4 regions of the Comamonas sp. Z3 genome follow, and region 1 is predicted to be linked to each of the others. Evidence: predicted binding sites of a transcription regulator. Region 1 holds the regulator's gene; each other region holds the start of a gene.
The links. Region 1 encodes HrcA, which represses chaperone genes, less so after heat shock. Its sites were predicted from a motif close to TTAGCACTCNNNNNNNNNGAGTGCTAA; they were not measured.
Positions count from the first base shown of each region.

Region 1 (7,123 bases):
CGCAACAGCAAGTACTGATAGACAGATTTTCATAGCTACTCCACTTTCAGGAAACGTTTGAAGAAAAGTCTCTTCACATTTGTTAACGACACAAAAAACACCAACTTGAGTTTTATGTGCGCTTCTGTGCTAACAAATTCACCACGACACTCCTGCCGTGTGTATTCCGTGATGTTCCTGGGCGCCCACCGATACCGCACTATTCAGGTTCTGAATGGCTGTTGCGTTCGTTGTGCTGTTCTGGTCAGAAGTCGAGATGGATATCAATATCCCCGCAGAGTTCGTTTACTTTGTACTTGAGGCAGTAGCTGGGGTACGTCCGATCTTTTCGAAGGCCTGTGTAGTTCTGCACCGACCAAGGTCCCCGCACCAGCCCTGATCCCGTCTGTCAATCATCTGGTCTATGAGGCTGTGGATGCACTTGGCGACTCGTTCTCAGCCGACCAAGGATTGCAGACTGTGTCGCAAAGCCACGATGCGGCACAGGAACTGGTGCACATCGCCAGCGCGGCCCGCTTGCGGCTCTGGTGTCTTGTGAGGTGGAGCGTGCGAGCAAGCTACTGGTCACGGAATGGGTCATCCAGTTGCACAAGGCATATCGGGCACTGGCGCAGGCAGGGTACGCATCAGTCTGCGCCCCGGTCAGTCTCGCTGCGCACCATGGTGTCTGCCCAGCAAGTCTTGGCCGCAAGCTCGCAGCCCGGCAAGACAAAAGCAATCCGCAGTGCGCACGCAACACTCTCTCTGGACGATCATGGCGCGCCTCGGTCGGGCTGCACCATGGAGTTTCCCGGGGATCCGCCTTCTGACCTTCCGAGTGTGCATATCTGCAAGCCAGCGTCCTGTTTGAGTCGCCTGTGAAATAACTGCCAGCTTGGGCTTGCCAAGTCAAACCGTGCTTGGCTACAGTCGAAACGTTCCTCGGAGCACTGGAAGCTGCGAGTGATGATGACGATGTGGGAACTGGCTTGGGTGTGCCGTCGTTTGCAAGAACCGAAGGCCTCCAACAGGCATTGAGCGAAACCACTGCAGCTCGGGACGACCCGATACCGGCCCCAGGATGCCGGGTAGCTTTCAAGCCGTAACATTTACCAAGTTCATGGCTGCACCGATGTTTGGGTTTTCCGTTATCAAGGTCTGATGTGGTGACATCTTCAGTTTCAGAATCGAAAGTACTCCCCGTATCACCTGAGAGCGGCTGGCGTTTCACGTTTGCTCACGTGTTGAGCGTTCTAAGCATGTGCGCAGCGTTGCTGCTGATCGTCAGCATTTCACTGGAGGCGTTCTCCGCCCAGGTCTTTGTAGAGGGCACAGTCTATGAACGCATCCAGCTGTGGGTCTGTCTGTACTTTCTGATCGATTTCTTTTTGCTGATGCTGTTGGCACCCAAAAAGATGCGTTTTCTCTTGCGCCACTTTCTGCTGGTGCTGCTGTCGATTCCTTATCTGAGCCTGATCCAGCTGTTTTCACTGTCGTTCTCGGCGGAAGTGCTGTATGTGCTGAAGTTTCTGCCCATCATGCGTGGAGGAGCTGCGCTGGTGGTACTCGTCAAAATGGTGGTCGCCAACAAGATCACGGGGCTCTTTGTCGCGTACCTGGTGAGTTTTTTCTCTGTGGTTTACTTCCAGACGCTGATCTTTTTTGTTTTTGAAAACGGAGTGAACCCCTTGGTAAAGACCTACTATGACGCGCTGTGGTGGGCTTCCATGACGGTCACCACCGTAGGCTCGAACATCGTTCCCGAGACAACGCTGGGCAAAGTCTGCACTGCGCTGCTGGCGACCTGTGGAATGACGATCTTCCCAATCTTCACGGTCTACATCACCTCCCTCGTGCAGCGGATGAATCAAAGCCGATAGAGATAGAGCAGCAGTCGCGGCCTTTTCTTGAGCATCTTGTGTGGCTGCAGGTGCCGGCACTGGCTCAACGCCCGCTGTGCGAGCGCCCGACGTACGCTTACCGAAATTCCAGATGACCACTCGCTACTGTTGGTGACACAGTTGCATTCGCGCAAGCACCAATTTTGGCATTCTGGCGCACCAAAGCTAGTCCGCCTGGCGCAGTGCGACGAACCTGGTCGACGACAAACGGGCGGCACTGCATAGACAAAGAGTGGCTAACCCCACCGATCCACGAAGCGTGCGCAGATGATCTGCTGCCGCCCATTTCAGCAACCCCGGGTGGATATCCAGCCGTCGTCCACTCCACCACGCAGCGGTGCTTGCCCAGCCGCTCGCCGCCTCCAACCACCGTCTGGCAATGCGGCTGACGATGCACCCTGGTCTCAGGTGAGCTCGGCATCGCTTGAATCGACCTGCAGCCTGGCGGGCCTTCTACGAGCTCGTCCTGGCAGGCCTGCAATCGCAGCAATCGCGTCCACGCACTTCTCGAACATCTTGGAGTGGTGGCTGTCTACTGGTCTACCGGGGGCTGGGTGCCGAGGAGCCATCAATGCTGGCCGGGCTCCAATCGATCTGCTCCTGTTCAGGCAAGCGGGTCCGCATGGCCGGTATCAATGCTCCAAGGCATCTGCGGCGCTCCTGCCGCTGCGTATCCAAGGGATTGGGGGAAAGTCTTGCCATGGAGCACCGGCTCGAAGCAGGAACAAGAGGCCGTTGAGGGCAGCTTCATCGCTGACTGCGAGCTTGCGCGCACCGACTTGGGCAGAAGGCACGAAGGCAGGGATGAGGGGCTGCAGCTGTCGCCACAGTCGGTGCTGACGGGTCGGCTGCCATGGGGGCCGCGAGCATCACGGCCCTGGGGCTTCTGGCGAAGCGGTGCTAGCCAGAAGTCGTGAAGCTCAACCCTTTGTGCTGGTTGACACTTGGTTGACGAGCCTCAACAAAAACGGGCTACGATTGCTCGTAACCCGTTGAATTCATTGGTAGGGCGTGGCGGACTTGAACCGACGACCAAAGGATTATGAGTCCTCTGCTCTAACCAACTGAGCTAACGCCCCAACACCGACAACAGCCATGGCCGCCATCAGAAAAACTCTGCCATTGTAGGGCCTAACGCTTGTGACTCAGAGCATTGCTCACCAGTTTGGATGTGATATCTACAATCTGGATCATCTTGTCATAGTGCATGCGCGTGGGGCCTATCACTCCCAAAGTGCCTACCACCTTGCCGTCGAGCTCATAGGGAGCACTCACTACGGATAGATCTTCGAAAGGAACGGTCTGGCTCTCGCCACCGATATAGATGCGCACGCCATCGGCCTGATTGGAGAAATCCAGCAGCCTGAGAATCTGCGTTTTCTGCTCGAACAGGTCAAAAGCACGGCGCAGATTTCCCATGTCGCTGGAAAAATCGCTCACGGACAGCAGATTGCGCTCGCCGGCGATCACCACATCCTCGCGATCGTGGTGGCTCATGACCTCGGCGCCGACATTCACCGCCGCCTGCATGAGGCTGGCCACCTGACCACGCAACTGCTCCACTTCGGTCTGCAGGCGCGTGCGCACCTCCTCCATTGTCAAGCCGGCGTAATGGTGATTGAGGAAATTCGAGGCTTCTATCAGTTGCGAGGACTCGTAATCCACATCGGTGAAGATCACGCGGTTTTGCACATCGCCCTCGGGCGAGACGATGATGACCAGGAAGCGCCGCTCGGACAGACGCACGAACTCGATATGCTTGAAGACGGAGCTGCGACGCGGCACCATGACCACGCCCACAAACTGGGAGAGGTTGGACAGCAGGTTGGCCGCATTGGCGATCACCTTCTGCGGCTGTTCGGGCATCAGGCCGGGCGTTACAAGATCGGAGCGGTCCACGGTCAGCATGGTGTCGACAAACAGGCGGTATCCCCTGGCTGTCGGCACGCGGCCTGCCGATGTGTGAGGGCTGATGATCAGGCCCATCTCTTCCAGGTCGGCCATCACGTTGCGTATGGTGGCAGGCGACAATTCAAGCCCGGATGCACGTGAAAGAGTGCGCGAGCCGACTGGTTGACCGTCAGCGATGTAACGCTCGATCAGCGCTTTGAGCAATAACTTGGCACGTTCGTCGAGCATGATTTCATTTTAATGATGTAATTTCCCAGATGACATCCACGTTCCACCATATTGCCCTGATCGGCAAGTACCACACACCGGCAGCAGGGGTTCCGTCCGATGCAGCCAGCGAAGCACTGCAACGGATTGCCGGTTATGTGCGCAGCATGGGTTGTGAGGTGATTCTGGATACCCAGTCGGCCATCTATGCGGGCCTGCCCGATTACCCGAGCATGGACGTGGACGGTCTGGGCAAGCATTGCGACCTCGGCCTGGTCGTGGGCGGCGACGGTACCATGCTGGGCGTGTGCCGCCATCTGGCGCGCTATGGCACGCCGCTGGTCGGCATCAACCAGGGGCGCCTCGGGTTTGTCACCGACATCGCCCTGGATGAATTCGAAGCCTCCATCACGCCCATCCTGCAAGGTGAGTACGAGGAAGACGAACGCACGCTGATGAATGCTCGCGTAATGCGCGACGGCCAGTGCGTGTTTGAAGCCCAGGCCATGAATGACGTGGTGGTCAACCGTGGCTCGACCTCGGGCATGGTGGAGCTGCGCATCGAGGTCGGCGGCAGCTTTGTCTCCAACCAGCGCGCCGATGGCTTGATCGTGGCCACCCCCACGGGCTCTACCGCCTATGCGCTCTCGGCCGGCGGCCCCATGCTGCACCCCTCGATTCCGGCCTGGGTGATGGTGCCCATCGCGCCGCACAACCTCTCCAACCGCCCCATCGTGCTCTCGGACGCCCAGGAGGTGACTATCGAGGTGGTGGGCGGGCGTGGCGATGCCAGCGCGAACTTTGACATGCAGTCCCTGAAATCGCTGCAGCATGGCGACCGCATCCTGGTGACCCGCGCCGATCACAGCGTGCACTTTCTGCACCCCAAGGGCTGGAATTACTTCGACACCCTGCGCAAAAAGCTGGGCTGGAACGAGGGAGGCGTCTGACCATGGCCTTGAAGCGCATCGTCCTGCGGGACTTTGTGATTGTTCAGTCACTCGACCTGGACTGGCAAACCGGCTTCACGGTGCTTACCGGCGAAACCGGCGCCGGCAAATCCATCATGCTCGACGCCCTGCAACTGGTGCTGGGCGCACGCGCCGATGCACAGGTGGTACGCGAAGGCTGCCCCCAGGCCGATATCTGCGCCGAGTTCGATTGCCCGCCCCATCTGCACGAATGGCTGCAAGAGTCGGGGTTTGCGCAGGAGCAGGATTTGCTGCTGCGCCGCGTCATAGACAGTCTGGGCCGCAGCCGCGCCTGGATCAATGGCTCGCCCGCCACGGCCACGCAGCTGCGCCATCTGGGCGATCAGCTGATCGACGTTCATGGCCAGCATGCCTGGCAAAGCCTGACCCGCCCGGACGCTGCACGCGCCATGCTGGATACCTACGGCGGTATTGAAACCGCCCAGCTCAAGTCGTTGTGGCAGGACTGGCGCCAGAGCCATCAGGCTCTGGAGCAGGCGCTCTCGGCCCAGGACAATCTGCAGCGCGAGCGAGAGCGACTGCAATGGCAGATATCCGAGCTGGACAAGCTGTCGCCGCGCGCCGAAGAATGGGATGAGCTCAACGCCCAGCACACGCGCCTGTCGCACGCGCAGACCTTGATGGACTCTGCCCAGTCCTGCCTGCAGCTGCTGGAAGATGACGATGCGGGAGCGGCCACCCCATTGGGCAGAGCCCACCACCTGCTGCAGGATCAGGAGCATCTGGAGCCCGAGTTTCAGAGCATTGCCGACGTGCTCGGCTCCTGTGTGGCCCAGTTGCACGATGCCCGCCACTCGCTGCAGGCCTATCTGCGCCGCGCCGATCTGGACCCCGAACTGCTGGCCGATCTCGACGAACGCCTGTCGCTGTGGATGCAGCTGGCGCGCCGCTACAAGCGCACGCCCGAAGAGTTGCCCGCCCTGCTCGAAGGCTGGAAGCAGGAGCTGCACCAGCTGGATGCCGCCGTCGATGTCGAGGGTCTGCGCGCCAAAGAGCAGGCTGCCCATCTCAAGTATCAGGCCGAGGCGCGCAAAATTTCGCAGCAGCGCACCCTGGCTGCACCACGCCTGTCACGCGCCATCACCCAATCCATGCAAAGTCTGGGTATGAAGGGCGGCCGTTTCGAAGTGCAGCTGGAGCATGCCGAAGCCGCCAGCCCGGCCGGCACGGACGGCATCACCTTTCTCGTGGCCGGCCATACCGGCGCCACGCCCAAACCGGTGGCCAAGGTGGCATCAGGCGGCGAGTTGTCGCGCATCTCGCTGGCCATTGCCGTGACCACCAGCGAGCTGGGCCAGGCCGGAACCTTGATCTTTGACGAGGTGGATTCCGGCGTCGGCGGAGCCGTGGCCGAAACCGTGGGCCGCCTCATGCACTCTCTCGGCGGGTCGCGCCAGGTGCTGGCCGTCACCCACCTGCCCCAGGTCGCAGCCTATGCAGACCAGCATTACCGGGTGACCAAGCGCCCCAAATCCAACACCACCATCAGCAGCGTGGACCCGCTGGCGGGCGAGGAGCGCGAGATGGAGATGGCCCGCATGCTGGGCGGCGAGCACCTGTCCGAAGCAACCATGGCCCATGCCAGAGAAATGCTGGCCATGGCAAGATTGCCTGGCAAGCAGGCCGCCAACAGCGCCCTGCGTCCATCGGCCACCCCGGCCCGAAGCGCCAAAGCCAGCACGACAGTCCGCAAGAGCGGCAAAGTCAGAGGAGTGTGAAATCATGTCCATGGAGATTGTTCTGATCAGCGGCATGTCCGGATCGGGCAAATCCGTTGCGCTGCACGCGCTGGAGGATGCTGGCTACTACTGCGTCGACAACCTGCCCCCGGAATTGCTGCAGTCCTTTGTGGAGCTCAAGCTCACCCATCAGGACGAGAAAGTGGCCATTGCCATGGATGCGCGCAGTGCCAAGGGCCTGCCTCAGCTGCCTGATCAGCTGCATCGCCTGAAAAAGCAGGGACTGATGCCGCGCATGATTTTTCTCGACGCCGACAGCGGAACGCTGATCAGACGCTTTTCGGAAACCCGCAGGCGCCACCCTCTATCGCCTGGCTCCCTGACGAACGAGCGCCAGGCACTGGAGCTCGATATCGAAAAGGAGCGTGAGCTGCTGGGCCTGCTGCGCGACCGC
Region 1 is NZ_VOQU01000002.1:399,775-406,897, reverse strand. It holds gene FSY59_RS06555 (ion channel) at 1,251-1,859, shown strand; partial or broken gene FSY59_RS06550 (IS5/IS1182 family transposase) at 2,117-2,750, opposite strand; tRNA gene FSY59_RS06545 (tRNA-Ile) at 2,883-2,959, opposite strand; gene hrcA (heat-inducible transcriptional repressor HrcA) at 3,012-4,019, opposite strand; gene FSY59_RS06535 (NAD kinase) at 4,049-4,948, shown strand; gene recN (DNA repair protein RecN) at 4,951-6,708, shown strand; gene rapZ (RNase adapter RapZ) at 6,713-7,123, shown strand, end outside.

Region 2 (7,123 bases), 200 kb from region 1:
TGCAGGCTGTCCGCCTCTATATGGCTGCCCAGCAGCTCCTGACTCTCTGCCTGCCCTCTATGGCTGACGGCCACGACTTTGCCGCGGGCGTCATAGACCATGATTTGCTGGTAGACCGTATAGAGATCGTGAATGCCGGTAAGCAACCCGCACACCTCGCTCACCAGATCACCGGCCCTCTCCCCCAAGGCAAGGGCCTCCAGCAATTCGGACAGCTGCGGCGTCAGTGCCCACCAGCGGCAGTCGTTGGCGCGCTCGTAGAGATTTCGATCCAGCAGATCCACCAGCAGACTCGTCAGCAGGCTGTTGTCCCGCAGTGCGGTATTGAGCACCGTGCCATAGAGCGCATCAATGGATTGAGAGAAGACCTCGTTCGTCCGCGCCCCCGTCTCGCCAATCTGCTCCAGCACGGCTTGCAGCCGCGTGTTGTCCATCTGCTTGCCTGCCGTCATCACCCGCCCGTTCCAGACCACACGGCGTATGGTGTCCGCAGCGCTGTGGATGGCGTGCAGGGGCGGGCAGAAACGGTGCGCATGCGCCAGCAGGCCCTGGGCCACCTCGGCATCCAGCCCGTCCAGCCCCGCTTGCGACTGAAGACCGAAGGCCAGCTCCAGCGGGGTCATGATCTGCGCCCGCCAGCCCTGGGGGCCCATATAGCCTTGATAGCCTGCCGATGCCGCAGACTGCACCAGATAGGTGCGCCCTCCATACACATGCAGCGCGCTTGCACCATCACGGTGAGGCCGCACATTCGCACCCACACCAATCCAGTGCAGATCGCTGCTGGCCAGCACCTGGCCCTGCTCATCCAGCAGCAGGGCAATGCTGGTCTGCGCTTCTGGTGCGCCACTGTCGTCAATCTGGTCGCGTCCGCTCCAGATGCCTTGCATCTCGCCGTCAAAGTCGAAGCACAGGCACAGCACACCCATGGCTTGCCGGTTGATGGGGTCCAGCATGCGATGCGCATAGATCAGACCGCTGTCATGGCCCGGCAGCAGGTCGGTGGCACCAAAGCTCTGCACAAAGCCCGGGCTTTGCAGCGCACGGGCAATCAACGCATCCCGGCATGGCTGATCCGTGGCCAGACTCCTCTCGCGAGCACTCGCTCGCACCCGGCCTTCAGCGTCCAGCAGCAGAATGTCCGCATAGACCGTGTATTTGCTCCGGTAGGCCTGCAGACGCTGGGTAATGGCTGCCTCATCCCCATCCAGCCCTGCCATGAAACCGCACAGCACGGCGTCGGTCGCCAGAAACCCCACATCGGCCGTGCGCTCGTAGAGATTGCGCACCAGGGTATCGATCAGATGCTGTGCCTGACTGGACAGCCCTGCCGTCACTCCAGCCACCGCCTGCATGACCATGGAGCGCACCAGATCCTGCTCCAGCCGCTCGAAGCCGCCACGCGTGGCGGCCATCATGGGCAGCAAGGCCTGTGCTTCCTGAGGGCAATTCATCTTGGCGGAGGACTCTATGAGCCGCCACATCAGATTCAGCTCCCTGAGTGAACTCTCGCAGCGCCCGACCTGGCGCATATGAGGAATGAAGACGTCTGTCTGCAGCAGATCCTGGGCGCGCTGCGCCGGGGCAGTCATGGTTTCTAGAGGCATGTTCTGGCAGAGCAAAAGCCAGGCCTATTTGTAAAAAGACGTTACACATGACCCAGAACAAACCCTGCTCCTTGAGCAATTTGCCCTCTGATCGGCTGGGGAGAGGTCTTGAAAGCTCGGGAAATTGCCTTATTATTAGCACTCGATGGGGTTGAGTGCTAACAGCTTGACCCTAGATATCCGAATGTCAGCCGGATGGCTGGCAAGTCTTGTTTCAACTTTGTTGATGTATTTAGGAGTTGGTATGAACCTGCGTCCCCTGCACGATCGCGTGATCGTCAAGCGCCTCGAAAACGAAACCAAGACAGCCTCGGGCATCGTGCTCCCTGATGCTGCCACCGAGAAGCCTGACCAGGGCGAAGTGCTGGCTGTAGGTCCCGGCAAGCGCAATGACAAGGGCGAACTGATCGCCCTGAACGTGAAGGTCGGCGATCGCGTTCTGTTCGGCAAGTACTCTGGCCAAACCGTGAAGATCCACGGCGACGAGCTGCTGGTCATGAAGGAAGACGACCTGTTTGCAGTCGTCGAGAAGTAATCCTTCCCGAACACCTCCCCTATTCATAGCTGCCGACGATTGATTGATAAGCGCCGGCAGAACAATTGAACCCCATTCTTTAGGAGCCAAAAATGGCAGCAAAAGACGTAGTTTTCGGCGGTGAAGCACGTGCACGCATGGTTGAAGGCGTGAACATCCTGGCTAACGCAGTCAAGGTTACCCTGGGCCCCAAGGGTCGCAATGTGGTGCTGGAGCGCTCCTTCGGCGCCCCCACCGTGACCAAGGACGGCGTGTCCGTGGCCAAGGAAATCGAACTCAAGGACAAGCTGCAGAACATGGGCGCCCAGCTCGTGAAGGAAGTGGCCTCCAAGACCAACGACATCGCTGGTGACGGCACGACCACCGCTACCGTGCTGGCCCAGGCCATCGTGCGCGAAGGCTCCAAGTACGTGGCTTCCGGCCTGAACCCCATGGATCTGAAGCGCGGCATCGACAAGGCTGTCGCCGCCCTGGTGGAAGAGCTGAAGAAGCAATCCAAGGCCACCACCACCTCCAAGGAAATCGCCCAGGTCGGCTCGATCTCCGCCAACTCCGACGAATCCGTGGGCAAGATCATTGCCGACGCGATGGACAAGGTCGGCAAGGAAGGCGTGATCACGGTTGAAGAAGGCAAGTCGCTGGACAACGAGCTCGACGTCGTTGAAGGCATGCAGTTCGACCGCGGCTACCTGTCGCCCTACTTCATCAACAACCCCGAAAAGCAAGCCGCTGTTCTGGACAACCCCTTCGTGCTGCTGTTCGACAAGAAGATCAGCAACATCCGCGACCTGCTGCCCACACTGGAAGCTGTGGCCAAGGCCGGCCGTCCTCTGCTGATCATTGCCGAAGACGTCGAAGGCGAAGCCCTGGCGACTCTGGTGGTCAACACCATCCGCGGCATCCTGAAGGTTGTGGCTGTGAAGGCACCTGGCTTCGGCGACCGCCGCAAGGCCATGCTGGAAGACATCGCCATCCTGACTGGCGGCAAGGTCATCGCTGAAGAAGTGGGCCTGTCGCTGGAAAAGGTGACCCTGGAAGACCTGGGCCAAGCCCAACGCGTCGAAATCGGCAAGGAAAACACCACCATCATCGACGGTGCTGGCCAAGCTGCTGAAATCGAAGCCCGCGTCAAGCAAATCCGCGCCCAGATCGAAGAGGCGACCAGCGACTACGACCGTGAAAAGCTGCAAGAGCGCGTGGCCAAGCTGGCCGGCGGTGTTGCCGTGATCAAGGTTGGCGCTGCCACCGAAGTCGAAATGAAGGAAAAGAAGGCCCGCGTGGAAGACGCCCTGCACGCTACCCGCGCTGCTGTGGAAGAAGGCATCGTGGCCGGCGGTGGCGTGGCCCTGCTGCGCGCCAAGCAAGCCGTTGGTGCCCTGGCTACCGGCAATGCCGAACAAGACGCCGGCATCAAGCTGGTGCTCAAGGCTATCGAAGCCCCTCTGCGCGAAATCGTGGCCAACGCCGGTGGCGAGCCTTCGGTGGTCGTGAACGCCGTGCTGAACGGCTCCGGCAACTACGGCTTCAACGCTGCCAACGACAGCTACGGCGACATGCTGGAAATGGGTATCCTGGATCCCACCAAGGTGACTCGCACTGCTCTGCAGAATGCTGCTTCCGTGGCTTCCCTGCTGTTGACCACCGAGTGCATGATCGCTGAAGCCCCCAAGGCTGACGCAGCTCCTGCCATGCCCGACATGGGCGGCATGGGTGGCATGGGCGGCATGGGCATGTAATTGCTCTGCTGCTACCGGATGGTCTGCACCATCCGGTTATGCGCAAAAGGAAAAGGCCGCATCTGCGGCCTTTTCCTTTTGTGTCGCGCTTCACAAGCTGCTCGGCTCCGAGAACAAAAAAGCCAGCCCGATATCGGCTGGCTTTTGTATCCGAAGGTTCGCCTCAGAAGCGATGACGCAGACCGATGGTGATGCCGGTACGCTTTTTCGCGCCATTGGCATCAAGCATCACGCCCGCACCGCCCTTGGTCTTGGTGTGGTCCACCGCGAAATAGGCATCGGTACGCTTGGAGAAGGCGTAGTCGGCCACGGCAACGATAAAGTCAGCCTTGCCGTTGAAGGCGCCAGTCGCCGATCCCGATTGCTTGGCATGGTAGTAATGCATGCCGGCATTGAGCTGTGGCGTGACCTGGTAGCCAAAGCCCACCTTGAACATCTCACGCTTGTTGGCAAAGTTGCCAGGGGCATTGCCCGCGATAAAGCCACCGTTGGACGAACCTGTCCAATATGCGTTGAGCAAGCCAGCATCAAAAATCGCACCCGCGCCCGCAGCCCCCAGACTATCCTTGACCTTGTTCTGGCCGTAGCCTGCCATCAGATAAAGAGGCCCGGTGCGATAGGAGCCGCCCAGCGTCCAGGCATCCACATCGGTGCCGGCCGGCAAGGTCGAGCGCTGGAAAGCGCCACCCACAGAAATGCCGTTGGCAGAATAACGCAGATAGCCGCCTGCGGTCTTCAATGCCAGACCGCCCGGGGTCATATCCACTCCAGCCCCTTTCTTCGCAAAGGTATTGCTCTCGTCAAACGAGTACTGCAAGCCCGCACGAACAGGGCCAAATTCGGCCACGTACTTGAGCATATTGTTTGCACGCGCGCCCAGAGACATGCCGATTTCAGGCTTGTAGGCGTCCATATATGGGGAATATGGGAACGATGCGTAGGTGGAGGTAACCAGATCGAACAACACGTTGTATTGGCGGCCCATGGTCAGCTGGCCAAAGCTGGTGCTGCGCAAGCCCACCCAGGACTGGGCGAAATAAGGCTGTGCGGTGCTGGGAGTACCGGAATCCGTCCAGAAACGATTTTCCAGATTGGCAATCGCCGACAGGCCGCCGCCCAGATCTTCCTTGATATTGATACCCCAGCGGCTCTCGGACATGCCGCCGCCAATCATTTTGGTCAGACCGCTTTTATTCGCTCCCTCATTATTCGTATGGCGAATTGCCGCATCCACAATGCCATATAACTGAACGCTGCTTTGTGCATATGCCAGAGTTCCCATGGTTCCCAGCACAGCCAAGGCCAATGTTTTTTTCACAAATGAAGCTGCCATTGTGTTGCCTCTCTCTTAATTCAATTCGCAAACAGTTGGTGGAAAATTCATTCTAGAAATGCTTTCCTCAACCGCGCGAGCATTGGCACAAGCGCAACACAGGCCTTTCCCTCTGGGGGCAAACCTCTCAGCAATCACCCTTTAAGGTCTAACCCGAAAAAACAAAAAAGGCCTGTCTTTCGACAGGCCTTTGGCTTTTAAGCAGTTACTGGCTTACACCAGCAATTGATTAGAAAGCGTGGCGGATACCCACTTGCACGCCAGCTTGGTTGCGGCCGGAACCGTCAGCCTTCAGGCCCACGGTGTCGCTCACACCCTTGGCAGCCAGAGCGATAGCGGAACCGTCTTGGTTCTTCAGGTAAGCCACGGTGCCGTACAGAGCAGTGCGCTTGGACAGGTTGTGCACATAGCCCAGCGACAGTTGGTGAGCCTTAGCAGGACCTTCTTGGTCGTAGTAAGCGTACTGAGCCTTCACTTCGCCCACGCCACCCACGGGAGCGGACACGCCCAGCAGGTAGTTACGGAACTTGGCGCTGGAACCAGCATCGGGCTTGTACTTGATTTGCTGAACGTTACCCACAACCTTGGCCACGCCGAAGTTGTAAGAAGCGCCGATGGACATTTCGTCACGGTCGCCAGCAGCGCCCTTCAGGTTGCCATAAGCAGCAGTCACGCTCAGGGGGCCGTTGTCATAGCCAACGTTACCACCGGCGTAGCGGCCACCCTTAGTACCAGCAACAGCCTTCTCGTCGAAAGCGTAGCTCACGTTAGCAGTGAAGCCGCTGAAGTTAGGCGAAGAGTAGGACACCATGTTGTTAGCACGGATGGTGTTGGCGTCAGCACCGAAAGCACCGCCAGCAGTCGACCAGGCCTTGAAGCCCAGGTTTTGGCCGATACCGGTAGCGCCGAACAGGTCATACTTCAGACCGGCACGGAAAGTGGGGGTGGTTTCACGACCCAGGCGAACTTCACCGAAGTTGCCGGACAGACGCACTGTGGATTCGCGCTTGAAGTTGAAGCCCGAAGCATTGCCGTCGTCACCAAAGATTTCGCCTTCCAGCCAGAAGCCAGCCTTCAGACCGCCACCCAGGTCTTCAGTACCGCGCAGGCCCAGACGGCTGGTCGCGTTACCGCTGGTGTGCACGCCGTACTTGGCGTCGTTACCGGAGGCGTTGTCCACGTAGGAAACGCCAGTGTCAACGATACCGAACAGAGTCACGGAAGATTGAGCCATTGCGGCGCCGGAAGCGGCCAGCACTGCCAGGGCGATCAGAGATTTTTTCATTACGAGTTACTCCAAGGTTTAGAAGGGCGCCGGTTCTATGGGAGAGAGACTTGAGCCTCGAGCTCCACCGGTTTCCCGCGCCAACCTCCTGGTGGGGAAGTTGGGTCTATTGCACCAGACCCCCGAGCCCAGCGCAAAGGAATTCACCCAAAACTGCTCGATTCGGCGCGTTTTCGTTGCACCACCGCAACAAACTCCGGACCGCACTAGCGGGCACACCCTTAGGGGTTTCAGCCTAGCATTGCCCCAGCGCAAGTTGCGGATGAATCACTCTGGTGTACCTTATGTGCATTGACGCCACACGGGCGCCGCACTGAGCTCTTTTCACCATGGACAAGTTTCTGACCGCTGCCGATGCAGCTCTTCGCACTCTGTTTGCCGACCCGGTTGCCTCCGAGCGTTCGCCCGCTGCAGGAATCGCCGAAGCCGATTTGAGCGATGAGCAGCGCAGGCTCTCTGCAGCCTTGATGCGCGTCAACCATGTGGGCGAGGTGTGTGCCCAGGCCCTGTACAACGCCCAGGCCATGGTCACCAAGGACATGGAGCTGCGCGAGCATCTGCTGCACGCCGCACGCGAGGAAATGGACCACCTGGCATGGACCCGGGAACGCCTGCATGCCCTGGGTG
Region 2 is NZ_VOQU01000002.1:204,728-211,850, reverse strand. It holds gene FSY59_RS05610 (chemotaxis protein CheW) at 1-1,607, opposite strand, end outside; gene groES (co-chaperone GroES) at 1,852-2,142, shown strand; gene groL (chaperonin GroEL) at 2,235-3,878, shown strand; gene FSY59_RS05595 (porin) at 4,042-5,211, opposite strand; gene FSY59_RS05590 (porin) at 5,441-6,496, opposite strand; gene coq7 (2-polyprenyl-3-methyl-6-methoxy-1,4-benzoquinone monooxygenase) at 6,826-7,123, shown strand, end outside.
Region 2: a site for HrcA is predicted at 1,743-1,769, ahead of groES (co-chaperone GroES). Genes of this name have one in related genera too.

Region 3 (7,123 bases), on a different contig from region 1:
GCTTCGAGAACAACCTGTTCCTGAAGAGTGGTGAGCCGGCTGCAAGCAATGCCGCCCTGGTCGCCCAGGTCTGCCAGGGGGCCGCAGCGCTGGGCCGTCCGCTGGCCACGGCTGACGATATTCGAAGCCTGTTCCTAAACTGATCAGCACTTCAAGGCAGCAGCGCCTCTTGTGTCTTCAGGTAATGGTCTCTTGGAGGCACAAGATGCTCTGCGGTCAGACGGATCAGGCGCTCCCGCGAGCCCTCCCCCTGCGCCAGTACCGCCAGCAGCTCGTGATGCTCCTGTTGGGATTGCAACTGACGCTCTCTGGACATCAGCGTTCCAAATCGAATCGCATGCGTTTGGCGGGCGAAGTCTTCGATGGATTGCGACAGGAAAACATTGCCGCATTGCGCAAACAACAGCCGATGAAACTCCTGGTTGGTCCGAAAAATGCCGCGCGGCTCCTGTTGCTGGATCGCTGCGTCGTGCCCGGCCTGAATGCGCCTGAGCTGCTCCAGGGCATCACGGTCCAGAGGCAGCGCAATTCTGCGCATCGCCTCCAGCTCGAGCAGCTCTCTCATTTCGTAGAGATGAATGACCTCGTCTCTGCTGAAGGCCTTCACCATGGAGCCAATATTGCGCCTGCGCTCAAGCAGACCAGCGCTTTCGAGCCGAGCCAGCGCGTCTCGCACCACATGGCGTTTGGCTGCGAACCGTTCCATCAGCTCGTCTTCAACAAGACGCACTCTGGGAGCCAAGAGGCCCAGAACGATGTCTTCCTCCAATGTCGCGGCAATCACGGATGCACCGTCCTCGGATGGACGGCGCTCCCTGGCAAAAGCGCCCGTCGGCATATGAACTTAACTCCTTGGAATCGAACCCTTGCGCTGCGTCGCAGTCAAGAAATCAAAGTCTGCGCCACGATCAGCCTGCAAAACAGTTTTCTTGAACAGATGCGCGTAGCCACGCTCTGCGGCAGGAACTTGAACAGGCTTGGCATTCTGACGCATAGCCAGCTCTTCCTCACTGACCAGCCATTCAATACAGCGCTCGCGCACCGACAGGCGAATTCTGTCCCCGGTTTGCACCCAGGCCAAGGGCCCGCCAATTGCCGCCTCGGGCGTCACATGCAGGACGATGGTGCCGAAAGCGGTGCCACTCATACGCCCATCGGAGACACGCACCATGTCTTTCACGCCTTGGGCAGCGAGTTTCTGGGGAATGGGCAGGTAACCCGCTTCCGGCATCGCCGCTCCTTTGGGGCCGATGTTCTTGAGCACCAGCACATCCTCGGCCCGGACATCCAGCTCGGGCGAGTCGATACGCGCGGCCAAATCCTCCGCATTCTCGAAGACAACGGCACGGCCCTCATGCTCCATCAGCTCGGGGTTGGCTGCGGACTGCTTGATGATGGCTCCTGCCGGGGCAAGATTGCCGTGCAGCACGGCAATGCCGCCCTGTGGATACAAGGGAGCATCCAGAGTCTTCACCACATGCTGCTTGAAGCCGGGACCTGCCGCCTCCAGCTCCTCGCCCAGGGTGCGCCCCGTCACGGTCAGAGCATCGAGGTGCAGCAGGGGCTTGAGCTCTCGAAGCAGGGTATGCATGCCGCCCGCGGCATGAAAGTCCTCCATGTAGTGGTCGCCGGACGGCTTGAGGTCGAGCAACACCGGAGTATTGCGGCTCATGACGTCCAAGGCCTTGAGATCCAGCTCGTATCCCAAACGACCTGCGATCGCTGCCATATGCACGATGGCATTGGTCGAGCCCCCCATGGCCAGCAGCACGCGCATGGCGTTTTCGAAGGCAGCTGGTGTGAGAATCTTGTCAATGCTCAATCCTGCACGCGCCATGTGCACAGCCACCTCACCGGATCGCTCTGCAACCCGGATGCGGTCGGCAGTGACCGCTGGAGGGGTCGCGCTGCCAGGAAGGCCAATTCCCAGAGCTTCTGCGATACAAGCCATCGTGCTGGCAGTGCCCGCCACCGAGCAGGTGCCCACACTGGCGACGAGCTGATTGTTGACGTCGGAAATTTCCTCCGCATCAATTTCTTCGGCACGAAATTTGCCCCAGTAGCGTCGGCAATCGGTGCAGGCCCCCACTCTTTCGCTTCGATGCGATCCGGTGAGCATGGAGCCGGTCACCAGCTGAATCGCCGGCAGTCCGACCGAAGCCGCACCCATCAGCTGGGCCGGCACCGTTTTGTCACACCCCCCGATCAGCACGACCGCATCCATGGGCTGCGCTCGCAGCATCTCCTCTGTGTCCATGGACATGAGGTTGCGCAGATACATGCTGGTCGGCTGGGAAAAGCTCTCGTGCAAGGAGATGGTCGGGAAGTCCATGGGCAGCCCGCCGGCCATCAGGATGCCGCGCTTCACCGCCTCAATCAGTTGCGGCATGTTTCCGTGACAAGGGTTGTAGGAGCTGCCGGTGTTCGTGATACCGATCACAGGCCTGTCCAGCGCCTTGTCGGTATAGCCCGCTCCTTTGATGAAGGCCTTGCGCAAAAAAAGAGAAAAGCCGCGATCACCGTAGTTGGTGAGTCCTTTGGAGATGCCGCTCGAAGCGGCTTCCGGATGAATCGTGGCTTGCTGGTCTGGCTTGTTCGTCATGGAAGGGTTAACCATTGTTGATGCACTGATTATTAATAATATTATTGATTAAAAGAAAAATCGAGCGCTCGAACCAGAAAGCGCATACCTGAAAACCCTAAGGAGACTTCATGAAACCCACAGACCCCGTCAATCCGGGCATGTACCGCCGCAAGCTCGTTAACCTGCTTGCAACCGCCCTCGTTGCAGCCGGCGCATCGGGAGCAGCCAGTGCGCAGACCGACTACCCCAACAAACCCGTGAGGCTGGTGGTTCCCTATGCGCCGGGCGGAGCGACCGATGTCATTGGCCGCGTTCTCGCCAAACAGCTTTCAGACCAGCTCGGGCAGCAGTTCGTCGTCGATAACCGTGCCGGAGCTGGCGGCAGTCTGGGGGCGGGTCAAGTTGCCAAATCACCTGCCGATGGCTACACCTTGCTGATGGGCGCCTTCACAAGCCACACCATCAATGCAGCACTGACGCCTGCGGTGACTCCTTTTGACATCCACAAGAGCTTCGCGCACATCTCGGTGGTTGGCAGCGTTCCGCTGGTATTTGTAGTCAATCCCAATGTTCAGGCGAAATCCGTCAAGGAACTGGTCGCCCTCGCCAAGGCCAGCCCTGGCAGCGTCACCTTCGCTTCCGCAGGCAATGGCTCGCCCCAGCATCTCTCGATCGAGATGTTCAAGCGCCAGACGCAGGTGGAAGTCGTGCATGTACCCTACAAAGGCAGCGGCCCCGCTCTTTCCGACCTGCTCGGCGGTCAGATCAATGCCATGATTGACACCGTTCCTGCCGCACAAAGCCAGATCAAGGCAGGCAAGCTCCGTGCCCTGGCCACCACCACCAAAGAACGCGTCGCCTCGGTTCCAGATATCGCTACCGTGGTGGAAGCCGGATTTCCAGACATGCAGGTCAGCTCCATGTTTGCGCTCACGGCTCCTGCAGGAACGCCAGTTGCAGTCATTCAGAAGATCAATTCGGCGCTGAAAGTGATTCTGTCCAAGCAGGATGTCAAGGACTCCATGCTTGCCCAGGGCGCCATTGCCACCTACAACACGCCTGAAGAGTCGGCCAAGATCATCAATGCCGAGTACGCCAAGTGGGCCAAATTGATCAAAGACAGCGACATCAAGGCTGAATAAGCGCAGATGGCGGAGCTGCAAAAAGCTGCAGCTCCGCTACCTATACTGCTGTGGTGGAAGCCAATCTATCAACCAAAGACCTGAGGGCGGTGGTCGCTCTGAGCCAGACCAAGAGCTTTGGCCAAGCCGCGCTCCAGGTTCACCTCTCGCAGTCTGCGCTGTCGGCCCTGATTGCGCGTGTAGAAGCCCAGATCGGAGCAAGACTGTTTGAGCGCACTACTCGCGCCGTCGAGCTGACCGATGCGGGCCATGTCTTTATCGCCCATGCCCAGGAGATCTTGCGCGATACGCAGCGTGCCTTGCGCGCCGTGACGGACACCGTACAGCTCAGAACTGGTTCGGTGACGGTTGCTGCACTTCCCTCTCTGGCCGCCTCGCTGCTGCCAAAGGTCTTTGCCGAATTCACGCGGATTCACCCCGGGGTGCGCCTTGCCTTGCTTGATACCTTGTCGGGAGCAGCGTTTGATCTCGTTCGTGATGGCAAGGTCGACTTTGCACTCACTGCAGCCGATCCCAAGCAGGAAGACCTCGCCTATGAACAACTGATGGAAGACCAGTTCTTTATCATCTGTCCCGATGACCATCCTCTATCCAGGCAGGCAGGTCCCATCCCGATCGAGACCACCCTGGACTACCCGCATGTCTCCATGCCAAGCTCTGCCAGCGTGCGCCAGTACATTGATGCGGATCTGCTCTCAAAAGGGCTTTATTTCGCTCCTGTCTTTGAAGTTGACCATATAGCAACCATAGGAGCTCTGGTCAGTGCGGGCCTGGGCATCAGCGCGCTACCCGAAACAGCCATATCGCTGCTACAGGCCGACCGCCTCGCGCAGATTCCCTTGTCGGCCCCTGGAATTCAACGTCCTTTGGGCATAGTGATGCGCCGCCACGCACCTCGAAGCTCGGCTGCTAGGAAATTAGAGACATTAATCAGAGCGAGCCTGCAAAACCTGGCCTTTCATTCCAGCTAGAGCACCGCTCCGGAGGCCGGAAAAGACAGAGATCGAAGGGAATGTAAGAAATTCTCCATGAATCGCTACAAACCGCCTGCGCCATCAGAAAACCAACAAAAGCTGTGGGAACTTTGTCTTTAGCACTCTCTCTAACGGAGTGCTAATATGAAGATCATGGAAGAAAGGAAACCTGCAATGAAAACTGCCTCCGGCTCCATTGCTACTGCCCTGGCGCCCGCGAACCCCTGGGCGCTGGTACCTCCGCTGGGCAACCTGGATGCCTATATCTCGGCGGTCAATCGTATGCCAATGCTCACCCTTGAGGAAGAGCAGGACTACGCTCGCAAGCTCAAAGAACACAATGATCTGGACGCCGCCGGGCGTCTGGTGATGTCTCACCTGCGTCTGGTCGTCTCCATCTCACGCCAGTACCTGGGCTATGGCCTGCCTCACGGCGACCTGATTCAGGAAGGCAATGTGGGCCTGATGAAGGCTGTCAAACGCTTCGACCCTGATCAGGGTGTGCGTCTGGTCAGCTACGCCATGCACTGGATCAAGGCGGAAATCCACGAATACATTCTGAAGAACTGGCGCATGGTCAAGGTCGCCACGACCAAGGCCCAGCGCAAGCTGTTCTTCAATCTGCGCTCGATGAAGCATGAGCTGAAGTCCGATGCCGCCATGGCCGACGATGAACTGGCCCTGCGCGAAACCCTGACCTCAAACGAAATTGACGCTGTCGCTGCCAAGCTCAACGTCAAGCGCGAGGAAGTCATCGAGATGGAAACCCGTCTGGCCGGCGGCGATGTGCTGCTGGATCCTTCTCCCAGCGACGACGGAGAGCAGGCCTTCGGCCCCATCGCCTACCTGGCCGACGCCAGCCACGAGCCTACCGCCATGCTTGAATCGCGTCAGCGCGATCATCTGGCGACCGATGGTCTGGTCATGGCCCTGGAGGGCCTGGATGACCGCAGCCGCCGCATCGTTGAAGAGCGCTGGCTCAAGGTCAATGACGACGGCTCCGGCGGCATGACGCTGCATGAGCTGGCTGCCGAATATGGCGTGAGCGCCGAGCGCATTCGCCAGATTGAAGTAGCCGCCATGAAAAAGATGAAAAAAGCGCTGGCCGAGTTTGCGTAAACGCCAACTTGCGCACCAGGGCCTTAAAAGGCTGAAATGTTGAACCTCAAACCCGGATAATTTCCGGGTTTTTTATTTTTCGGAATCGATGCATGTTTTCATGCACAGCGATCACCCATCAAAAATTCAAAAGAGACCTGCCATGCCTATTCGCACTTCGCAAATTCTGAAGAATCTGTCCCGCCGCAGCCTGATTGCTGCAGGCGTCACCATGATGGCGACTGCCATGGCTCCAGCCGCCATGGCGGCTGACAACTGGCCCGACAAGCCCCTGCACCTGATCGTGGGATTCCCCGCCGGCTCCTCGCCCGATCTGAGCGCGCGCGCACTGGCCGAGCCTCTGGAAAAAAAGCTGGGCCAGACCATCATTGTGGAAAACCGTGTGGGTGCAGGCGGCAATATCGCCGGTGAATACGTGGCCAAGGCCGACGGCTACACCTTCAGCGTGATGATCAACGGCAATATGACCATTGCCAAGATGCTCAACCCCGCTGTGCGCTATGACCCCATCAAGGATCTGCAGCCCGTGAGCCTGATCGGCGTGGCGCCGCTGGTGCTGGTGGCCCCGTCATCGGCCCCGCAAGGCAAGGCCTTCATGGAAGCGGCCGCCAAGGCTGGCGACAAATGGAGCTATGGCTCTCCCGGCGTCGGCACCGTGGGCCACCTGGGCATGGAATTGCTCAAGAGCCGATCGGCCATCAAGGCCGTACATGTGCCCTATACCGGCTACCCACAGGTGTTCAACGGCATTCAGGGCGGCGATTTGAAGCTGTCCATGCTGCCTCCGGCACTGGCCATGGCGCAGATTCAGGCCGGCAAGCTGCATGGCATTGGCGTGACTTCTGCCGCACGCAGTCCGCTGGCTCCCGGCCTGCCCAGCCTCAAGGAACTCGGCGTCAACAACTTCGACCTGGAAATCTGGAACGCAGTGGCAGCGCCCAAGTCCATGCCCAAGGCCCATGTGGACAAGCTGGCGGCAGCCGTCAGCGAGATCGTGCGCACGCCAGAAATGCGCCAGAAGCTGTCCATGCAAGGCTGGCAAGCCGTGGGCAGTTCGCCCGAAGGCCTGAGCAACCGCATCCAGCAGGATGTGAAGGCCCTTGGCACCATCATTCGCGAGCAGGGCATCACGGCACAGTAAACACGCCCCCCTGAGCCGCTTTGCGGCTTCCCCCGAGGGGGACGACAGCCTCGCTGCGCGGCGGCGCTTGCTCGCTGTCACGCAGATGACGTGCGCCAGTTTTGCTCCATCCCACACGCTGAAGCTACTCCGGGTATCAACGAGAGCTACCGCAGCGTCCTTT
Region 3 is NZ_VOQU01000006.1:176,990-184,112, forward strand. It holds gene FSY59_RS18395 (3-keto-5-aminohexanoate cleavage protein) at 1-143, shown strand, start outside; gene FSY59_RS18400 (GntR family transcriptional regulator) at 152-784, opposite strand; gene FSY59_RS18405 (IlvD/Edd family dehydratase) at 845-2,602, opposite strand; gene FSY59_RS18410 (tripartite tricarboxylate transporter substrate binding protein) at 2,713-3,726, shown strand; gene FSY59_RS18415 (LysR family transcriptional regulator) at 3,777-4,697, shown strand; gene rpoH (RNA polymerase sigma factor RpoH) at 4,875-5,819, shown strand; gene FSY59_RS18425 (tripartite tricarboxylate transporter substrate binding protein) at 5,962-6,960, shown strand.
Region 3: a site for HrcA is predicted at 4,817-4,843, ahead of rpoH (RNA polymerase sigma factor RpoH). Genes of this name have one in related genera too.

Region 4 (7,123 bases), on a different contig from region 1:
CCTGCGCTCAAGCAGACCAGCGCTTTCGAGCCGAGCCAGCGCGTCTCGCACCACATGGCGTTTGGCTGCGAACCGTTCCATCAGCTCGTCTTCAACAAGACGCACTCTGGGAGCCAAGAGGCCCAGAACGATGTCTTCCTCCAATGTCGCGGCAATCACGGATGCACCGTCCTCGGATGGACGGCGCTCCCTGGCAAAAGCGCCCGTCGGCATATGAACTTAACTCCTTGGAATCGAACCCTTGCGCTGCGTCGCAGTCAAGAAATCAAAGTCTGCGCCACGATCAGCCTGCAAAACAGTTTTCTTGAACAGATGCGCGTAGCCACGCTCTGCGGCAGGAACTTGAACAGGCTTGGCATTCTGACGCATAGCCAGCTCTTCCTCACTGACCAGCCATTCAATACAGCGCTCGCGCACCGACAGGCGAATTCTGTCCCCGGTTTGCACCCAGGCCAAGGGCCCGCCAATTGCCGCCTCGGGCGTCACATGCAGGACGATGGTGCCGAAAGCGGTGCCACTCATACGCCCATCGGAGACACGCACCATGTCTTTCACGCCTTGGGCAGCGAGTTTCTGGGGAATGGGCAGGTAACCCGCTTCCGGCATCGCCGCTCCTTTGGGGCCGATGTTCTTGAGCACCAGCACATCCTCGGCCCGGACATCCAGCTCGGGCGAGTCGATACGCGCGGCCAAATCCTCCGCATTCTCGAAGACAACGGCACGGCCCTCATGCTCCATCAGCTCGGGGTTGGCTGCGGACTGCTTGATGATGGCTCCTGCCGGGGCAAGATTGCCGTGCAGCACGGCAATGCCGCCCTGTGGATACAAGGGAGCATCCAGAGTCTTCACCACATGCTGCTTGAAGCCGGGACCTGCCGCCTCCAGCTCCTCGCCCAGGGTGCGCCCCGTCACGGTCAGAGCATCGAGGTGCAGCAGGGGCTTGAGCTCTCGAAGCAGGGTATGCATGCCGCCCGCGGCATGAAAGTCCTCCATGTAGTGGTCGCCGGACGGCTTGAGGTCGAGCAACACCGGAGTATTGCGGCTCATGACGTCCAAGGCCTTGAGATCCAGCTCGTATCCCAAACGACCTGCGATCGCTGCCATATGCACGATGGCATTGGTCGAGCCCCCCATGGCCAGCAGCACGCGCATGGCGTTTTCGAAGGCAGCTGGTGTGAGAATCTTGTCAATGCTCAATCCTGCACGCGCCATGTGCACAGCCACCTCACCGGATCGCTCTGCAACCCGGATGCGGTCGGCAGTGACCGCTGGAGGGGTCGCGCTGCCAGGAAGGCCAATTCCCAGAGCTTCTGCGATACAAGCCATCGTGCTGGCAGTGCCCGCCACCGAGCAGGTGCCCACACTGGCGACGAGCTGATTGTTGACGTCGGAAATTTCCTCCGCATCAATTTCTTCGGCACGAAATTTGCCCCAGTAGCGTCGGCAATCGGTGCAGGCCCCCACTCTTTCGCTTCGATGCGATCCGGTGAGCATGGAGCCGGTCACCAGCTGAATCGCCGGCAGTCCGACCGAAGCCGCACCCATCAGCTGGGCCGGCACCGTTTTGTCACACCCCCCGATCAGCACGACCGCATCCATGGGCTGCGCTCGCAGCATCTCCTCTGTGTCCATGGACATGAGGTTGCGCAGATACATGCTGGTCGGCTGGGAAAAGCTCTCGTGCAAGGAGATGGTCGGGAAGTCCATGGGCAGCCCGCCGGCCATCAGGATGCCGCGCTTCACCGCCTCAATCAGTTGCGGCATGTTTCCGTGACAAGGGTTGTAGGAGCTGCCGGTGTTCGTGATACCGATCACAGGCCTGTCCAGCGCCTTGTCGGTATAGCCCGCTCCTTTGATGAAGGCCTTGCGCAAAAAAAGAGAAAAGCCGCGATCACCGTAGTTGGTGAGTCCTTTGGAGATGCCGCTCGAAGCGGCTTCCGGATGAATCGTGGCTTGCTGGTCTGGCTTGTTCGTCATGGAAGGGTTAACCATTGTTGATGCACTGATTATTAATAATATTATTGATTAAAAGAAAAATCGAGCGCTCGAACCAGAAAGCGCATACCTGAAAACCCTAAGGAGACTTCATGAAACCCACAGACCCCGTCAATCCGGGCATGTACCGCCGCAAGCTCGTTAACCTGCTTGCAACCGCCCTCGTTGCAGCCGGCGCATCGGGAGCAGCCAGTGCGCAGACCGACTACCCCAACAAACCCGTGAGGCTGGTGGTTCCCTATGCGCCGGGCGGAGCGACCGATGTCATTGGCCGCGTTCTCGCCAAACAGCTTTCAGACCAGCTCGGGCAGCAGTTCGTCGTCGATAACCGTGCCGGAGCTGGCGGCAGTCTGGGGGCGGGTCAAGTTGCCAAATCACCTGCCGATGGCTACACCTTGCTGATGGGCGCCTTCACAAGCCACACCATCAATGCAGCACTGACGCCTGCGGTGACTCCTTTTGACATCCACAAGAGCTTCGCGCACATCTCGGTGGTTGGCAGCGTTCCGCTGGTATTTGTAGTCAATCCCAATGTTCAGGCGAAATCCGTCAAGGAACTGGTCGCCCTCGCCAAGGCCAGCCCTGGCAGCGTCACCTTCGCTTCCGCAGGCAATGGCTCGCCCCAGCATCTCTCGATCGAGATGTTCAAGCGCCAGACGCAGGTGGAAGTCGTGCATGTACCCTACAAAGGCAGCGGCCCCGCTCTTTCCGACCTGCTCGGCGGTCAGATCAATGCCATGATTGACACCGTTCCTGCCGCACAAAGCCAGATCAAGGCAGGCAAGCTCCGTGCCCTGGCCACCACCACCAAAGAACGCGTCGCCTCGGTTCCAGATATCGCTACCGTGGTGGAAGCCGGATTTCCAGACATGCAGGTCAGCTCCATGTTTGCGCTCACGGCTCCTGCAGGAACGCCAGTTGCAGTCATTCAGAAGATCAATTCGGCGCTGAAAGTGATTCTGTCCAAGCAGGATGTCAAGGACTCCATGCTTGCCCAGGGCGCCATTGCCACCTACAACACGCCTGAAGAGTCGGCCAAGATCATCAATGCCGAGTACGCCAAGTGGGCCAAATTGATCAAAGACAGCGACATCAAGGCTGAATAAGCGCAGATGGCGGAGCTGCAAAAAGCTGCAGCTCCGCTACCTATACTGCTGTGGTGGAAGCCAATCTATCAACCAAAGACCTGAGGGCGGTGGTCGCTCTGAGCCAGACCAAGAGCTTTGGCCAAGCCGCGCTCCAGGTTCACCTCTCGCAGTCTGCGCTGTCGGCCCTGATTGCGCGTGTAGAAGCCCAGATCGGAGCAAGACTGTTTGAGCGCACTACTCGCGCCGTCGAGCTGACCGATGCGGGCCATGTCTTTATCGCCCATGCCCAGGAGATCTTGCGCGATACGCAGCGTGCCTTGCGCGCCGTGACGGACACCGTACAGCTCAGAACTGGTTCGGTGACGGTTGCTGCACTTCCCTCTCTGGCCGCCTCGCTGCTGCCAAAGGTCTTTGCCGAATTCACGCGGATTCACCCCGGGGTGCGCCTTGCCTTGCTTGATACCTTGTCGGGAGCAGCGTTTGATCTCGTTCGTGATGGCAAGGTCGACTTTGCACTCACTGCAGCCGATCCCAAGCAGGAAGACCTCGCCTATGAACAACTGATGGAAGACCAGTTCTTTATCATCTGTCCCGATGACCATCCTCTATCCAGGCAGGCAGGTCCCATCCCGATCGAGACCACCCTGGACTACCCGCATGTCTCCATGCCAAGCTCTGCCAGCGTGCGCCAGTACATTGATGCGGATCTGCTCTCAAAAGGGCTTTATTTCGCTCCTGTCTTTGAAGTTGACCATATAGCAACCATAGGAGCTCTGGTCAGTGCGGGCCTGGGCATCAGCGCGCTACCCGAAACAGCCATATCGCTGCTACAGGCCGACCGCCTCGCGCAGATTCCCTTGTCGGCCCCTGGAATTCAACGTCCTTTGGGCATAGTGATGCGCCGCCACGCACCTCGAAGCTCGGCTGCTAGGAAATTAGAGACATTAATCAGAGCGAGCCTGCAAAACCTGGCCTTTCATTCCAGCTAGAGCACCGCTCCGGAGGCCGGAAAAGACAGAGATCGAAGGGAATGTAAGAAATTCTCCATGAATCGCTACAAACCGCCTGCGCCATCAGAAAACCAACAAAAGCTGTGGGAACTTTGTCTTTAGCACTCTCTCTAACGGAGTGCTAATATGAAGATCATGGAAGAAAGGAAACCTGCAATGAAAACTGCCTCCGGCTCCATTGCTACTGCCCTGGCGCCCGCGAACCCCTGGGCGCTGGTACCTCCGCTGGGCAACCTGGATGCCTATATCTCGGCGGTCAATCGTATGCCAATGCTCACCCTTGAGGAAGAGCAGGACTACGCTCGCAAGCTCAAAGAACACAATGATCTGGACGCCGCCGGGCGTCTGGTGATGTCTCACCTGCGTCTGGTCGTCTCCATCTCACGCCAGTACCTGGGCTATGGCCTGCCTCACGGCGACCTGATTCAGGAAGGCAATGTGGGCCTGATGAAGGCTGTCAAACGCTTCGACCCTGATCAGGGTGTGCGTCTGGTCAGCTACGCCATGCACTGGATCAAGGCGGAAATCCACGAATACATTCTGAAGAACTGGCGCATGGTCAAGGTCGCCACGACCAAGGCCCAGCGCAAGCTGTTCTTCAATCTGCGCTCGATGAAGCATGAGCTGAAGTCCGATGCCGCCATGGCCGACGATGAACTGGCCCTGCGCGAAACCCTGACCTCAAACGAAATTGACGCTGTCGCTGCCAAGCTCAACGTCAAGCGCGAGGAAGTCATCGAGATGGAAACCCGTCTGGCCGGCGGCGATGTGCTGCTGGATCCTTCTCCCAGCGACGACGGAGAGCAGGCCTTCGGCCCCATCGCCTACCTGGCCGACGCCAGCCACGAGCCTACCGCCATGCTTGAATCGCGTCAGCGCGATCATCTGGCGACCGATGGTCTGGTCATGGCCCTGGAGGGCCTGGATGACCGCAGCCGCCGCATCGTTGAAGAGCGCTGGCTCAAGGTCAATGACGACGGCTCCGGCGGCATGACGCTGCATGAGCTGGCTGCCGAATATGGCGTGAGCGCCGAGCGCATTCGCCAGATTGAAGTAGCCGCCATGAAAAAGATGAAAAAAGCGCTGGCCGAGTTTGCGTAAACGCCAACTTGCGCACCAGGGCCTTAAAAGGCTGAAATGTTGAACCTCAAACCCGGATAATTTCCGGGTTTTTTATTTTTCGGAATCGATGCATGTTTTCATGCACAGCGATCACCCATCAAAAATTCAAAAGAGACCTGCCATGCCTATTCGCACTTCGCAAATTCTGAAGAATCTGTCCCGCCGCAGCCTGATTGCTGCAGGCGTCACCATGATGGCGACTGCCATGGCTCCAGCCGCCATGGCGGCTGACAACTGGCCCGACAAGCCCCTGCACCTGATCGTGGGATTCCCCGCCGGCTCCTCGCCCGATCTGAGCGCGCGCGCACTGGCCGAGCCTCTGGAAAAAAAGCTGGGCCAGACCATCATTGTGGAAAACCGTGTGGGTGCAGGCGGCAATATCGCCGGTGAATACGTGGCCAAGGCCGACGGCTACACCTTCAGCGTGATGATCAACGGCAATATGACCATTGCCAAGATGCTCAACCCCGCTGTGCGCTATGACCCCATCAAGGATCTGCAGCCCGTGAGCCTGATCGGCGTGGCGCCGCTGGTGCTGGTGGCCCCGTCATCGGCCCCGCAAGGCAAGGCCTTCATGGAAGCGGCCGCCAAGGCTGGCGACAAATGGAGCTATGGCTCTCCCGGCGTCGGCACCGTGGGCCACCTGGGCATGGAATTGCTCAAGAGCCGATCGGCCATCAAGGCCGTACATGTGCCCTATACCGGCTACCCACAGGTGTTCAACGGCATTCAGGGCGGCGATTTGAAGCTGTCCATGCTGCCTCCGGCACTGGCCATGGCGCAGATTCAGGCCGGCAAGCTGCATGGCATTGGCGTGACTTCTGCCGCACGCAGTCCGCTGGCTCCCGGCCTGCCCAGCCTCAAGGAACTCGGCGTCAACAACTTCGACCTGGAAATCTGGAACGCAGTGGCAGCGCCCAAGTCCATGCCCAAGGCCCATGTGGACAAGCTGGCGGCAGCCGTCAGCGAGATCGTGCGCACGCCAGAAATGCGCCAGAAGCTGTCCATGCAAGGCTGGCAAGCCGTGGGCAGTTCGCCCGAAGGCCTGAGCAACCGCATCCAGCAGGATGTGAAGGCCCTTGGCACCATCATTCGCGAGCAGGGCATCACGGCACAGTAAACACGCCCCCCTGAGCCGCTTTGCGGCTTCCCCCGAGGGGGACGACAGCCTCGCTGCGCGGCGGCGCTTGCTCGCTGTCACGCAGATGACGTGCGCCAGTTTTGCTCCATCCCACACGCTGAAGCTACTCCGGGTATCAACGAGAGCTACCGCAGCGTCCTTTATCATGCGCCCGACAGGCATGGGTTTACGCTATGCCGTCGGGCGCATTGTTGTTTCTGGAGCAGCGCCACCGCTTTTGGAGCCTTCATGGACGCTGGTACCTGGTTCACGCAGCTCAATGCCTGGCAAGTCATGGCCTTGGGTCTGGTTTTTTTCGGGGGTATTTATCTGCTGGGCGGCCTGCTCATGGCGGCACTGACAGCGGCCCTCGCGCGCGCGGGCACAGGCAGACCGCTCGATACGCGCCCGCTCAAGCCCGAGCAGCTAAAGCGTGAATGGCGCCAGTCCTTTCATTCCATACTGATCTTCGGCATCGGCATGATCGTTCCCTGGGGTCTGCTGCAGCTGGGCTGGGCCCAGCTCTCGCCCACGGCCAGCGCCGGACGCATTGCGCTGGAGATCTTTGCCTTGCTGATCTGGAACGATGTGCACTTCTGGATCAACCACCGCCTGCTGCACACGCGCCGCCTGGTGCGCTATCACGGCGACCATCATCGCTCCGTGGTGACCACGCCCTGGTCCACCTACAGCTTCCACCCCATCGAAGCTCTGATGCTGGGCAACATCATCTTGCTGCCCATGCTGGTGCATGACTTCTACTTCTGGTCGCTGGCCTCGGTACCAGT
Region 4 is NZ_VOQU01000004.1:9,087-16,209, forward strand. It holds gene FSY59_RS12215 (GntR family transcriptional regulator) at 1-159, opposite strand, end outside; gene FSY59_RS12220 (IlvD/Edd family dehydratase) at 220-1,977, opposite strand; gene FSY59_RS12225 (tripartite tricarboxylate transporter substrate binding protein) at 2,088-3,101, shown strand; gene FSY59_RS12230 (LysR family transcriptional regulator) at 3,152-4,072, shown strand; gene rpoH (RNA polymerase sigma factor RpoH) at 4,250-5,194, shown strand; gene FSY59_RS12240 (tripartite tricarboxylate transporter substrate binding protein) at 5,337-6,335, shown strand; gene FSY59_RS12250 (sterol desaturase family protein) at 6,585-7,123, shown strand, end outside.
Region 4: a site for HrcA is predicted at 4,192-4,218, ahead of rpoH (RNA polymerase sigma factor RpoH). Genes of this name have one in related genera too.